2 linked regions of the Halorhodospira halophila SL1 genome follow. The protein of the gene in region 2 interacts with the protein of the main gene of each other region in a pairwise test. Links are inferred from orthologs where the notes say so. Each region holds a gene or a part of one and is shown on either strand. Other genes may lie near its edges.

Region 1 (4,503 bases), 970 kb from region 2 along the record:
ATCCACTTAGAACCGGCAGGGAACGTCACCCGGGCGGGTGCCGGAAGCCCTTGACGGGTTGCAACCGAACGATATGATTAGCACTCACGATAAGCGAGTGCTAACAAGCCGCCGAAGCCGCGGCGTACCAGACACTAGAGTCCACGACCAAGAGATAGAGGGAGAGAGGACCGATGAGCATCCGTCCCCTGCACGACCGAGTGGTCATCCAGCGCCTCGAGGAAGAGCGCACTTCCCCGGGCGGCATCGTCATCCCGGATACCGCGGCCGAGAAGCCGATGAAGGGTAAGGTCATCGCCGTGGGCCACGGCAAGACCCTCGACAACGGCGAGCGCCGCCCGGTGGAGGTCAATGTCGGCGACCAGGTCCTGTTCGGCAAGTACGCCGGCACCGAGGTCAAGATCGATGGCCAGGATTACCTGGTGATGCGCGAAGACGACATCATGGCCGTCTTCGAGGGCTAACGCAGCGCCAGCGTTTAGCGCGCAGCGACCCACCAACCCGAGACCCGAACACCGAATCGAGCAGAGGAGCCAACCATGGCTGCGAAGGAAATCCGTTTCTCCGATGATGCGCGCCAGCGCATGATGAGCGGCGTCAACCAGCTGGCGAACGCCGTCAAGGTCACCCTGGGCCCGCGCGGCCGCAACGCCGTGCTCGAGAAGAGCTTCGGCGCCCCCACCGTCACCAAGGACGGCGTCTCCGTCGCCAAGGAGATCGAGCTCGAAGATCACTTCGAGAACATGGGCGCCCAGATGCTCAAGGAGGTCTCCTCGCAGACCTCGGACGTCGCCGGTGACGGCACCACCACCGCCACCGTCCTGGCCCAGGCCATCCTGCGCGAGGGCATGAAGTCCCTGGCCGCGGGCATGAGCCCCATGGAGCTCAAGAAGGGCATCGAGAAGGCCACCGAGGCCGCCTCCAACTACCTGTCCGATGAGCTCTCCAAGCCCTGCGAGGACGACAACTCCATCGCCCAGGTGGGCACCATCTCCGCCAACTCCGACGAGGCCGTGGGCCGGATCATCGCCGACGCCATGGGCAAGGTCGGCAAGGAAGGTGTGATCACCGTCGAGGAGGGCTCCGGCCTGGATAACGAGCTGGATGTCGTCGAGGGCATGCAGTTCGACCGCGGTTACCTCTCCCCCTACTTCGTCACCGATCAGCAGACGATGAAGGCGGAGCTCGAGGACGCCGCGATCCTCCTCCACGACAAGAAGATCTCCAACATCCGCGATCTGCTGCCGCTGCTTGAGGGCGTGGCCAAGCAGAACCGCCCGCTGCTGATCATCGCCGAGGAGGTCGAGGGCGAGGCCCTGGCTACGCTGGTGGTCAACAACCTGCGCGGCATCGTCAAGGTCGCCGCGGTCAAGGCGCCGGGCTTCGGTGACCGCCGCAAGGCCATGCTCCAGGACATCGCCATCCTCACCGGCGGCACGGTCATCTCCGACGAGGTCGGCATGACCCTCGAGAACGCCACCGTGGACGACCTGGGCACCGCCAAGAAGGTGCAGATCTCCAAGGAGGAGACCACCATCGTCGGCGGCGCCGGCCGTCACGACGACATCATGGCCCGCGTCGAGCAGATCCGCGCCCAAATGGAGGAGTCCACCTCCGACTACGACAAGGAGAAGCTCCAGGAGCGCGTGGCCAAGCTCGTCGGCGGCGTGGCCGTGATCAAGGTCGGCGCGGCCACCGAGGTCGAGATGAAGGAGAAGAAGGCCCGCGTCGAGGACGCCCTGCACGCCACCCGCGCTGCGGTGGAAGAGGGCATCGTTCCCGGCGGTGGCACGGCCTTGATCCGCGCCCTGGCCGCCCTCGAGGGCCTGAGCGGCGCCAACGAGGAGCAGACCCAGGGCATCGCACTGGTCCGCCGTGCCATGGAAGAGCCGCTGCGCCAGCTGGTCCTCAACGCCGGCGAAGACGCCTCCGTGGTGGTCAACAAGGTCCGTGAGGGCACCGGCAACCACGGCTACAACGTGGCCACCGGCGAGTACGGCGACCTGGTACAGGCCGGCGTCCTCGACCCGACCAAGGTCACCCGCTCGGCCCTGCAGAACGCTGCCTCCGTGGCCGCGCTGATGCTGACCACCGAGGCCATGGTCGCCGACCTGCCGAAGAAGGACGACGAAGGCGGTGGCGGCGACATGGGTGGCATGGGCGGCATGGGGGGCATGGGCGGCATGATGTAAGCCGTCCGGTTCCCCGGCGCCCTGACGCCGTTAAGACCCCTGCTGGGCACGCCCCAGCGGGGGTCTTTGTTTTTGTACAATACGAGCAATCGGCACAGGCTCACCACGGGGCAACAGTGATGATGACCACTCAAAAGGCCGCAAGACGTATCCTGGGTACTAGCGCGGAGCTCTGGGTCAACCCCCAACGCATCTCGCAGCACCGGGGGAGCAAACACCCCTATACCGCGGTCATCCGTGCTCGGTACAACACCAAGCTACGTCGGCCGATCACATGGCTCAGCCGGAAATGGCACCCGTTCTTCCTGAAGCATTCCTGGTTACCAGAAGGCACCCCCATTGAGGCGGAGCCCAAGTACCGACGTATCGCGGACTTGATCGAGAAAAAAAGCAATTACCGCGAGAGCGAGTGGTACGTGAAGTTGCGCGAGGAGGTACGAACTCGGGGATCGGCGCGTTACAAATTCCGAAGGATGCGAACCGAGGCGTGCGTAGATGCGTTTTTCCAAGAGCATGTGCTGCCCTTGATCATGACCATGGAGCGGGATGGTTATCAGGCTAATCCCAGGGACGAGCATGGGACTGTCCTCGTCGGTGAAGATGGCTGCCTCTACAAGACTGGCGGCGGCAGTCACCGTTTCTACGTTGCTCGCCTGGTTGGGGTGAACCGTCTACCAGTGGCCGTCATTGGCGTTCACGAGGAGTGGGCCCGCGCGCATGGAATTGCTTGCGAACGCAGTGGGTTACAACAATTGCCCCCATTACTTCGCAACCTTGAGCAAAGATACGCATAGGATAGGTAGAGTGACCCCCACAAAGCCCCAGCAACCCCAGAAGAAAAAGAAGAAAAAAGCCTCATCCAACCCTCGACACCCACGCTACTGGCCGACTTGGGTGGGACTTGGCGTGATGCGGCTGCTTGCCCTTCTCCCGATTCCGTTGATTGGGCGCATCGGTGACGGGCTCGGAATGTTGCTGTGGGTTGCCGTCCCGCCGCGACGGCATATCGTCCGCACGAATCTTGGGCTCGCCTTCCCGGATCGTTCGCTCGCCGAGCGAAGGCGGCTCGAGCGGGCCCACTTCCGCTCCGCAGCACGGGGCATGCTTGAGGGGGCTCTGGCCTGGTGGGCATCCATCGAGCGCCTTGCCCCCTACTACACCATTGAGGGCCTGGAAAACATCGAAGTCGCCCGGCGGGCCGGACGAGGCGTGATCCTGCTGATGCCGCACTACACCACCATGGAGATGTGCGGAAAGATCATCGGTCACCACGTCCCGGATTTCCACCCCGTCTACAAACCCACCAAGGACCCTGCCTTCAACACCGCGATGGTGCGCATCCGGAGCACCGGGGTCGCGGGGCTGCTGGTCAACGACGACATGCGGGGGATCCTGCGCGTTCTGCGTAACGGTCAGGTGATCTGGTACGCACCCGACCAGGACTTCGGACGCCGTGGCTGCGTCTTTGCGCCCTTTATGGGCGTAGCCACCAGCACCCTGACGACGACCGCGCGCCTGGCTCAGCGCTCAGGCGCTCCGCTCGTGCCGCTGCACTGTGAACGCTTGCCCGGGAACCGCTGGCACGTGCGTGCCGACACCCCACTGGAAGGGTTTCCGAGCGGCGATGACGAAAAAGATGCAACCCGCATCAACTCGGTCATCGAGGCCCAGGTCCGGCAGGCGCCGGAGCAGTACCTGTGGCTGCACCGCCGCTTCAAGACGCGCCCCGACCCCGACGCCCCCAACCCCTACACCCGGCCAGGGCGCAGGCGCTAGTCGGCCAGGGGCACGGAACGGCGGATGGAGGGGTGGCCGGTAAAGCCGGCCCACAGGTCGCGGAAGCACTCGCCGTTGAGCGGGTGGCGGGCCTCGGGGGCCAGTTCGGCCAGCGGTCGGAGGACGAAGTCGAACTGGAGGATCTCGCCCCGGGGCAGGGTGACCGGATCGCCGTCGATGACCGCATCCCCCCAGAGCAGCAGGTCCAGATCGAGGGTCCGCGCCGAGAACTTCCCGCCGGCACGGTGCCGGCCGTGGGCGTCTTCCAGCTCGCGCAGGGTGTCGAGGACGTCCTCCAGCGACTCCTCGGCCCGGAAGCTAGCCACCAGGTTGTAGAAGTCCTCGCCCTCGAAGCCCACCGCCGCCGTCTCGTAGACGGTGGAGAAGACCATGTCCGGCCAGCGCACGCGCAGTTCCGCCATGGCCGAACGGATGTTGCGGTCGCGATCGATGTTGCTGCCGATGCTCAGATACGCCTGTCTCAACGCCGCTCGCCTCGCTCGATGGTCACGCCTACGTCGTCCGCGCCGCGCAG
Region 2 (5,558 bases):
CAGTGTGCGCAGCATCCGCCCGACGACCTCGGCGACGGCGCCGCCGATGCCGGTGTCGGCCTCATCGAAGACCAGCGTCGGGACCCCGCTGGCGCGGTTGACCGTGGCGACCTGAATGGCCAAACCGAGGCGAGAGAGCTCGCCTCCTGAGGCGACCTTGGCGAGGGGGCCGGCGGCTTGGCCGGCATTCGTTCGGACCTGGAGTTCGATCCGATCCAGGCCGTGCCCGCTCGGGGTGGCCTCCGCCTCGAACTCGATCACCGGGATCAGTGCGGCGCCCGCCATGCCGAGCTCCGAGAGCAGCTGATTGACCTCGGTGGCCAGGCGATCCCCCGCCTCCTGACGCTGCCGGGAGAGTTGCCGGGCCGCCTCCTGGTAGCGCTCGACGGCCGCCCTACGTTCCTGGCGCAGGATCTCCAGACGCTGACCGGCGTTTTCCAGGCGTTCCAGTTGGGCCTGTAACGCTTCGAGGGTCTCGGGCAGCTGCTCGACCTCAACCCGATGCTTGCGCGCAAGATCCCGTAGGTCACTGATCCGTTGGTCGAGCGCAGCCAGCCGCTGCGGGTCGATCTCAAGCCCGTCGGCGAAGGCGCGCAGGGTCTGACAGCCCTCTTCGAGATGGGCCAGGGCGTTTTGGAACAGATCCGCCGCCTCGCCCAGAGCCGGGGCGAGGTCACGCCGTTCTTCAAGTTCGCGGACGGCCCGGCCGAGCAGGGCCTGGGCTGCGTGGTCGTCATCGGATAGGGCCTGGAGCTGGGTCTGGGCCAGCGTGATCAGGGATTCGGCGTGGGCCAGCCGTTGGTGCTCGTTCTCCAGCTCTGTCAGGCCGTCCGGGGAAGGGGCGGCCGCCTCCAGTTCATCGACCTGATGGCGCAGCAGGGCGAGGCGGTCTTCGTAGTCGTTGTCCTGGCCCTCAAGGTCGGTGAGTTCACGGTCGAGATCGCGCAGCTCGCGGAAGCGCTCGGCGACCTCGCGGCGGGCCTCGGTGGCCTCGGCGTAGGCGTCGAGCAGTTCTCGCTGAGTAGCGGGGCGGAGCAACGACTGGTGGGCGTGCTGGCCGTGGATGTCGACCAGCTGCTCACCGAGCTCACGGAGCATCTGCAGCGCAACCGGCGTGCCGTTGATGAACCCGCGGGAGCGTCCGTTGCTCTGGATGACGCGCCGGACAATGACTTCATCCTCGCCCTCAAGCTCGCGCTCGGCCAGCCAGCGGGCAATCCGCGTGGACGGGGGATCGAACACGGCGCTGACCTCGGCGCGGTCGGTGCCGGGGCGGACGATCTCCGCCTTGGCCCGGTCGCCCAGGCACAGGCCGAGGGCGTCGAGGAGGATCGACTTGCCGGCGCCCGTCTCGCCGGTGAGCACATGCATACCCTCGCCGAACTCCAGGTCGAGTCGCTCGACGATGGCGAAATCGCGGATGTGGATTTCCCTGAGCACAGCGCTTCTCCCTATGCGCCGAACGGTTCGATGTTGCACAGCGGCCCGCCCCAGCCGAGCTTGGCGCGGAGCAGGTTGAAGTAGCTGTAGCCCGGCGGGTGCACGAGGCGGACCGGGCTCGGATGGGCCCGTACGACGAGCCGGCTGCCCGCCTGCAGGGTCAGGTCGTTCTGGCTATCGCAGCTGACCCGGACATGTTCGATGAACCGCGGATGGACGTCGATCTCGATGCGGCTGCTGCCGTCGACGACCAGTGGACGGTTGCTCAGTGTGTGCGGGCAGACGGGGACCAGCAGCATGGCGTGCAGGTTGGGGTGCACGATGGGGCCGCCACCGGCCATGGCGTAGGCGGTTGAGCCGGTCGGGGTAGCCAGGATCAGTCCATCGGAGCGGTGGTCGCTGAGCGGCTCGCCGTCGATCCGCGTGACCAGCTCGATCATCCGTGCGGTGTTCCAGCGGTGCAGGACGACCTCGTTGATGGCCACGTCTTCGCGCAGCAGGGTGTCATCCTCGTTCGAGCGGATCTCGGCGTGGAGGAGCAGGCGCTCGTCGACGACGTGCTGACCGTCGAGAATCTGTGCGACCTCGTCCAGGTGCTCCGGGGCGATGTCCACCAGGAAGCCGAGGCGGCCGCGATTGATCCCCATCAGCGCCACGTCCCGGCGACCGGCCACGGCCCGGGCGATATGGATCAGGGTGCCGTCCCCTCCGATGGCGATGATCAGGTCGCAGGCATCGAGCAGGGTCTCGCGGGAAACCCGCTGCGGATGGCGGTCGTCGCCGGTCTCCGGCATGGACTGCTCATCGAGCAGTGCCGTACAGCCTCGCGCCTCGAGCATGGGAAGCAACCGCTCGACCAGTCCGGCGATGGCCGGGTCGCCCGGTTTGCCGATGATGCCGACGGTGGGGAAGGGCGGTGGTGGATGTTCGTCCATGGTCGGGAACGGTACCACGTCGCCCAGAAGGCGCCAATTGGCTGCCAGACAACGCGTTGACGGTCGCTTGTGGGGCTTGCTAGCCTCACCTGGCACTCGCTAGGGGTGAGTGCAAACCCTCCGCGAAATCGCGCAACCAGTGGTGCATGAGCCATGAGCCCGCCGCACGATCTGGAGCTGGGCGACCGCGCGCGTATCCTGCTCCGCACGCTGGTGCGTCGCTACATCGACAGCGGCAGACCGGTCGGCTCGCGGAGCCTTGCCCGCGATGCGGGGCTCTCCGTTAGCCCGGCGACCATCCGCAACGTCATGGCCGATCTCGAAGAGCTCGGGTACCTGGTTGCGCCGCACACCTCGGCCGGGCGGGTGCCCACCGACCGCGGCTTGCGCTTCTATGTTGACTGCCTGTTGCAGGTGCAGCCCATCGGGGGGGATACCGTCGAGCGGCTGCGCCAGCGCCTGGCCCGTGACCGGGACGAGGGCGCGGAAGAGCTAGCGGACTCCGCCTCGGATCTGCTCTCGCAGCTGACCCGCCTGGCCGGGGTCGTGACTCTGCCGCGCTGCGACTGGGCGGTACTGCGCCACGTGGAGTTCCTGCCTTTATCCGATTGCCGAGTGCTGGCGATCCTGGTGATCAACGAACGGGATGTGCAGAATCGCGTCATTCGTACCGAGCGCGATTTCTCCGAAGCGGAGCTTCAGCGCATCGCCAACTACCTCAATGCCGAGTTCGCCGGTTTGGAGCTGCCGCGGGTGCGCCAAAGCCTGCTGGCGGCCATGCAGGCGGATCAACAGCGGCTCGATGAGTTGATGCGCTCGGCGGTGGAGGTCGGCGAGAAGGCCCTGGCCGAAGAGCAGGATGACGAGGGCTACGTCGTGGCCGGCCAGACCAACCTGATGGAGTTTGAAGAGCTCTCCGATGTCGATCGGCTGCGACAGCTGTTCGAGGCTTTCACGCAGAAGCGCGATATCCTGCATCTCCTCGATCGCTGTGCACGGGCCGACGGTGTCCAGATCTACATCGGCCAGGAGGCCGGTTACGAGGTCTTTGACGGCCTCTCGCTGGTGACCGCGCGCTACGGGGTCGCCGGCGAAGCCGCCGGGGTGCTCGGTGTCATCGGTCCGACCCGCATGGCCTACGATCGGATCATCCCGATCGTCGATGTCACCGCCCGTTTGGTGGGGTCGGCCTTGAATCCGCCCCGTTAGATCCCCACACCTGTGTCCAGGCAGGAGACAGCGCACCCGGCCGAGGCGCCCGAGCCGTCGGGCGGTGCGCTGCGTGTTGACCGTTTTCTGGCTCAATCCAGCGGAGCAGCCATATGACTGATAACCAGCGACAGAGCACGACCGACGGGCAGCCCGAGACGCGCGATCCGGCGCAGGCGACGGCCGAGGCCGCTGAACAGACCCAGGCCACCCAGGCCTCGGCGGCCGTCGAGGGCGAGCTCCAGGACGGGAGCGCGGATTCCGCCACGGGTGCCAGCTTGTCGGCCGATGACGGCGCGGATCCCGAAGCCCTGCGACAACGCGTCGAGGAGCTCGAGAAGGCCCTGGCCGATGCCGAGCAGAAGGCCGAGGAGCACTGGGACCAGGTGCTGCGCATGCGAGCCGAGCTGGAGAACGCGCGGCGCCGCGCCGAGAAAGACGTCGACCAGGCCAAGCGGCAGGGACTGGAGAAGGTCTGCGGGGATCTGCTGCAGGTCAAGGACAGCCTGGAGATGGGCGTGCAGGCGGCCGAAGACGCCGAGGCGGATCGCGAGAAGCTCCTCGAGGGCTCGCAGCTAACGCTCAAGATGCTCAACCAGGTCTTTGAGCGCTTCGAGATCGAGGAGATCAACCCGCAGGGCGAGCGTTTCAATCCCGACTACCACGAGGCCATGGCGGCGCAGCCCAGCGACGAGCAGGAGCCGAATACCGTGCTCCAGGTGGTTCAGAAGGGCTACCGCCTGCAGGATCGCCTGCTGCGCCCGGCGCTGGTGGTGGTCGCCAAGAAGGGCGACGGCGGCGCGGGCAGTGGCGGATCCGTGGATGAGACTGCCTGAGAGCCGGCGGATCGGTCGGTTTGAGTCCCGGCCCTTGAAAAAGCCGATCGGGCACCGCACTTAAGGGGCAGTAGGCAATCAGGCCCGGACAGATTCAACGATTAGCAGGAGCGAATTATGGGTAAGATCATCGGCATCGACCTGGGCACCACCAACTCGTGCGTGGCGGTCATGGAGGGCAACAAGACCCGCGTGATCGAGAACGCGGAGGGGGATCGTACCACCCCGTCGGTGGTGGCCTTCGCCGAGGACGGCGAGGTGCTCACCGGTGCGCCGGCCAAGCGGCAGTCGGTCACCAACCCGGAGAACACCATCCACGCGGTGAAGCGCCTGATCGGTCGGCGCTTCGACGAGGATGTCGTCCAGCGCGACATCAAGGAGATGCCGTACAAGATCGTCAAGGCGGACAACGGAGACGCCTGGGTCGAGGCCCAGGGCAAGAAGATGGCGCCGCCGGAGGTCTCCGCGCGCACCCTGCAGAAGATGAAGAGCACCGCCGAGGACTACCTGGGTGAGGAGGTCACCGAGGCGGTGATCACCGTGCCGGCGTACTTCAATGACTCCCAGCGTCAGGCCACCAAGGATGCCGGCAAGATCGCCGGTCTGGAGGTCAAGCGCATCATCAACGAGCCGACTGCGGCGGCGTTGGCCTACGGCCTGGACAAGGAGGGCGGCGACAAGAAGGTCGCGGTCTACGACCTGGGCGGCGGCACCTTCGACGTCTCGATCATCGAGATCGCCGAGGTCGACGGCGAGAAGCAGTTCGAGGTGCTCTCCACCTCCGGCGACACCTTCCTTGGCGGTGAGGACTTCGACAAGCGGATCATTGACTACCTGATCCAGGAGTTCAAGAAGGATCAGGGCATCGATCTCGCGCAGGACCATCTGGCCCTGCAGCGTCTGCGTGAGGCCGCCGAGAAGGCCAAGGTGGAGCTCTCCTCGAGCCAGCAGACCGAGATCAACCTGCCCTACATCACCGCGGATCAGAGCGGTCCCAAGCACATGGCCATCAAGCTCACCCGGGCCAAGCTGGAGTCCCTCGTCGAGGATCTGGTTGAGCGCACCATCGAGCCGTGCAAAACCGCGCTCAAGGACGCAGGCCTTGCAGCCGGCGACATCCAGGACGTGATCCTCGTCG

The links. The genes of interacting proteins can lie anywhere in the genome.
Region 1: the proteins of grpE (region 2) and groL interact in binary tests that used the Escherichia coli proteins (3 or more experiments, as listed by UniProt). The link is inferred for Halorhodospira halophila SL1 from one-to-one orthologs.

What each region holds. Positions count from the first base shown.
Region 1 is NC_008789.1:2,565,566-2,570,068, forward strand. Bases 1-2,865 are described here. They hold groL (chaperonin GroEL), read left to right. Parts: upstream 1-539; coding sequence 540-2,192; downstream 2,193-2,865. Other genes in these bases: groES (co-chaperone GroES), read left to right, coding at 174-464; HHAL_RS13370 (hypothetical protein), read left to right, coding at 2,312-2,865. Outside these bases: more of HHAL_RS13370, read left to right, coding at 2,866-2,986; HHAL_RS11825 (lysophospholipid acyltransferase family protein), read left to right, coding at 2,910-3,968; folK (2-amino-4-hydroxy-6-hydroxymethyldihydropteridine diphosphokinase), read right to left, coding at 3,965-4,453; folB (dihydroneopterin aldolase), read right to left, coding at 4,450-4,503.
Region 2 is NC_008789.1:1,597,363-1,602,920, reverse strand. Bases 2,803-5,558 are described here. They hold grpE (nucleotide exchange factor GrpE), read left to right. Parts: upstream 2,803-3,697; coding sequence 3,698-4,420; downstream 4,421-5,558. Other genes in these bases: dnaK (molecular chaperone DnaK), read left to right, coding at 4,538-5,558; hrcA (heat-inducible transcriptional repressor HrcA), read left to right, coding at 2,803-3,584. Also shown: DNA repair protein RecN, read right to left, coding at 1-1,440; HHAL_RS07480 (NAD(+) kinase), read right to left, coding at 1,452-2,375; more of hrcA, read left to right, coding at 2,529-2,802. UniProt on the Escherichia coli protein: Participates actively in the response to hyperosmotic and heat shock by preventing the aggregation of stress-denatured proteins, in association with DnaK and GrpE. It is the nucleotide exchange factor for DnaK and may function as a thermosensor.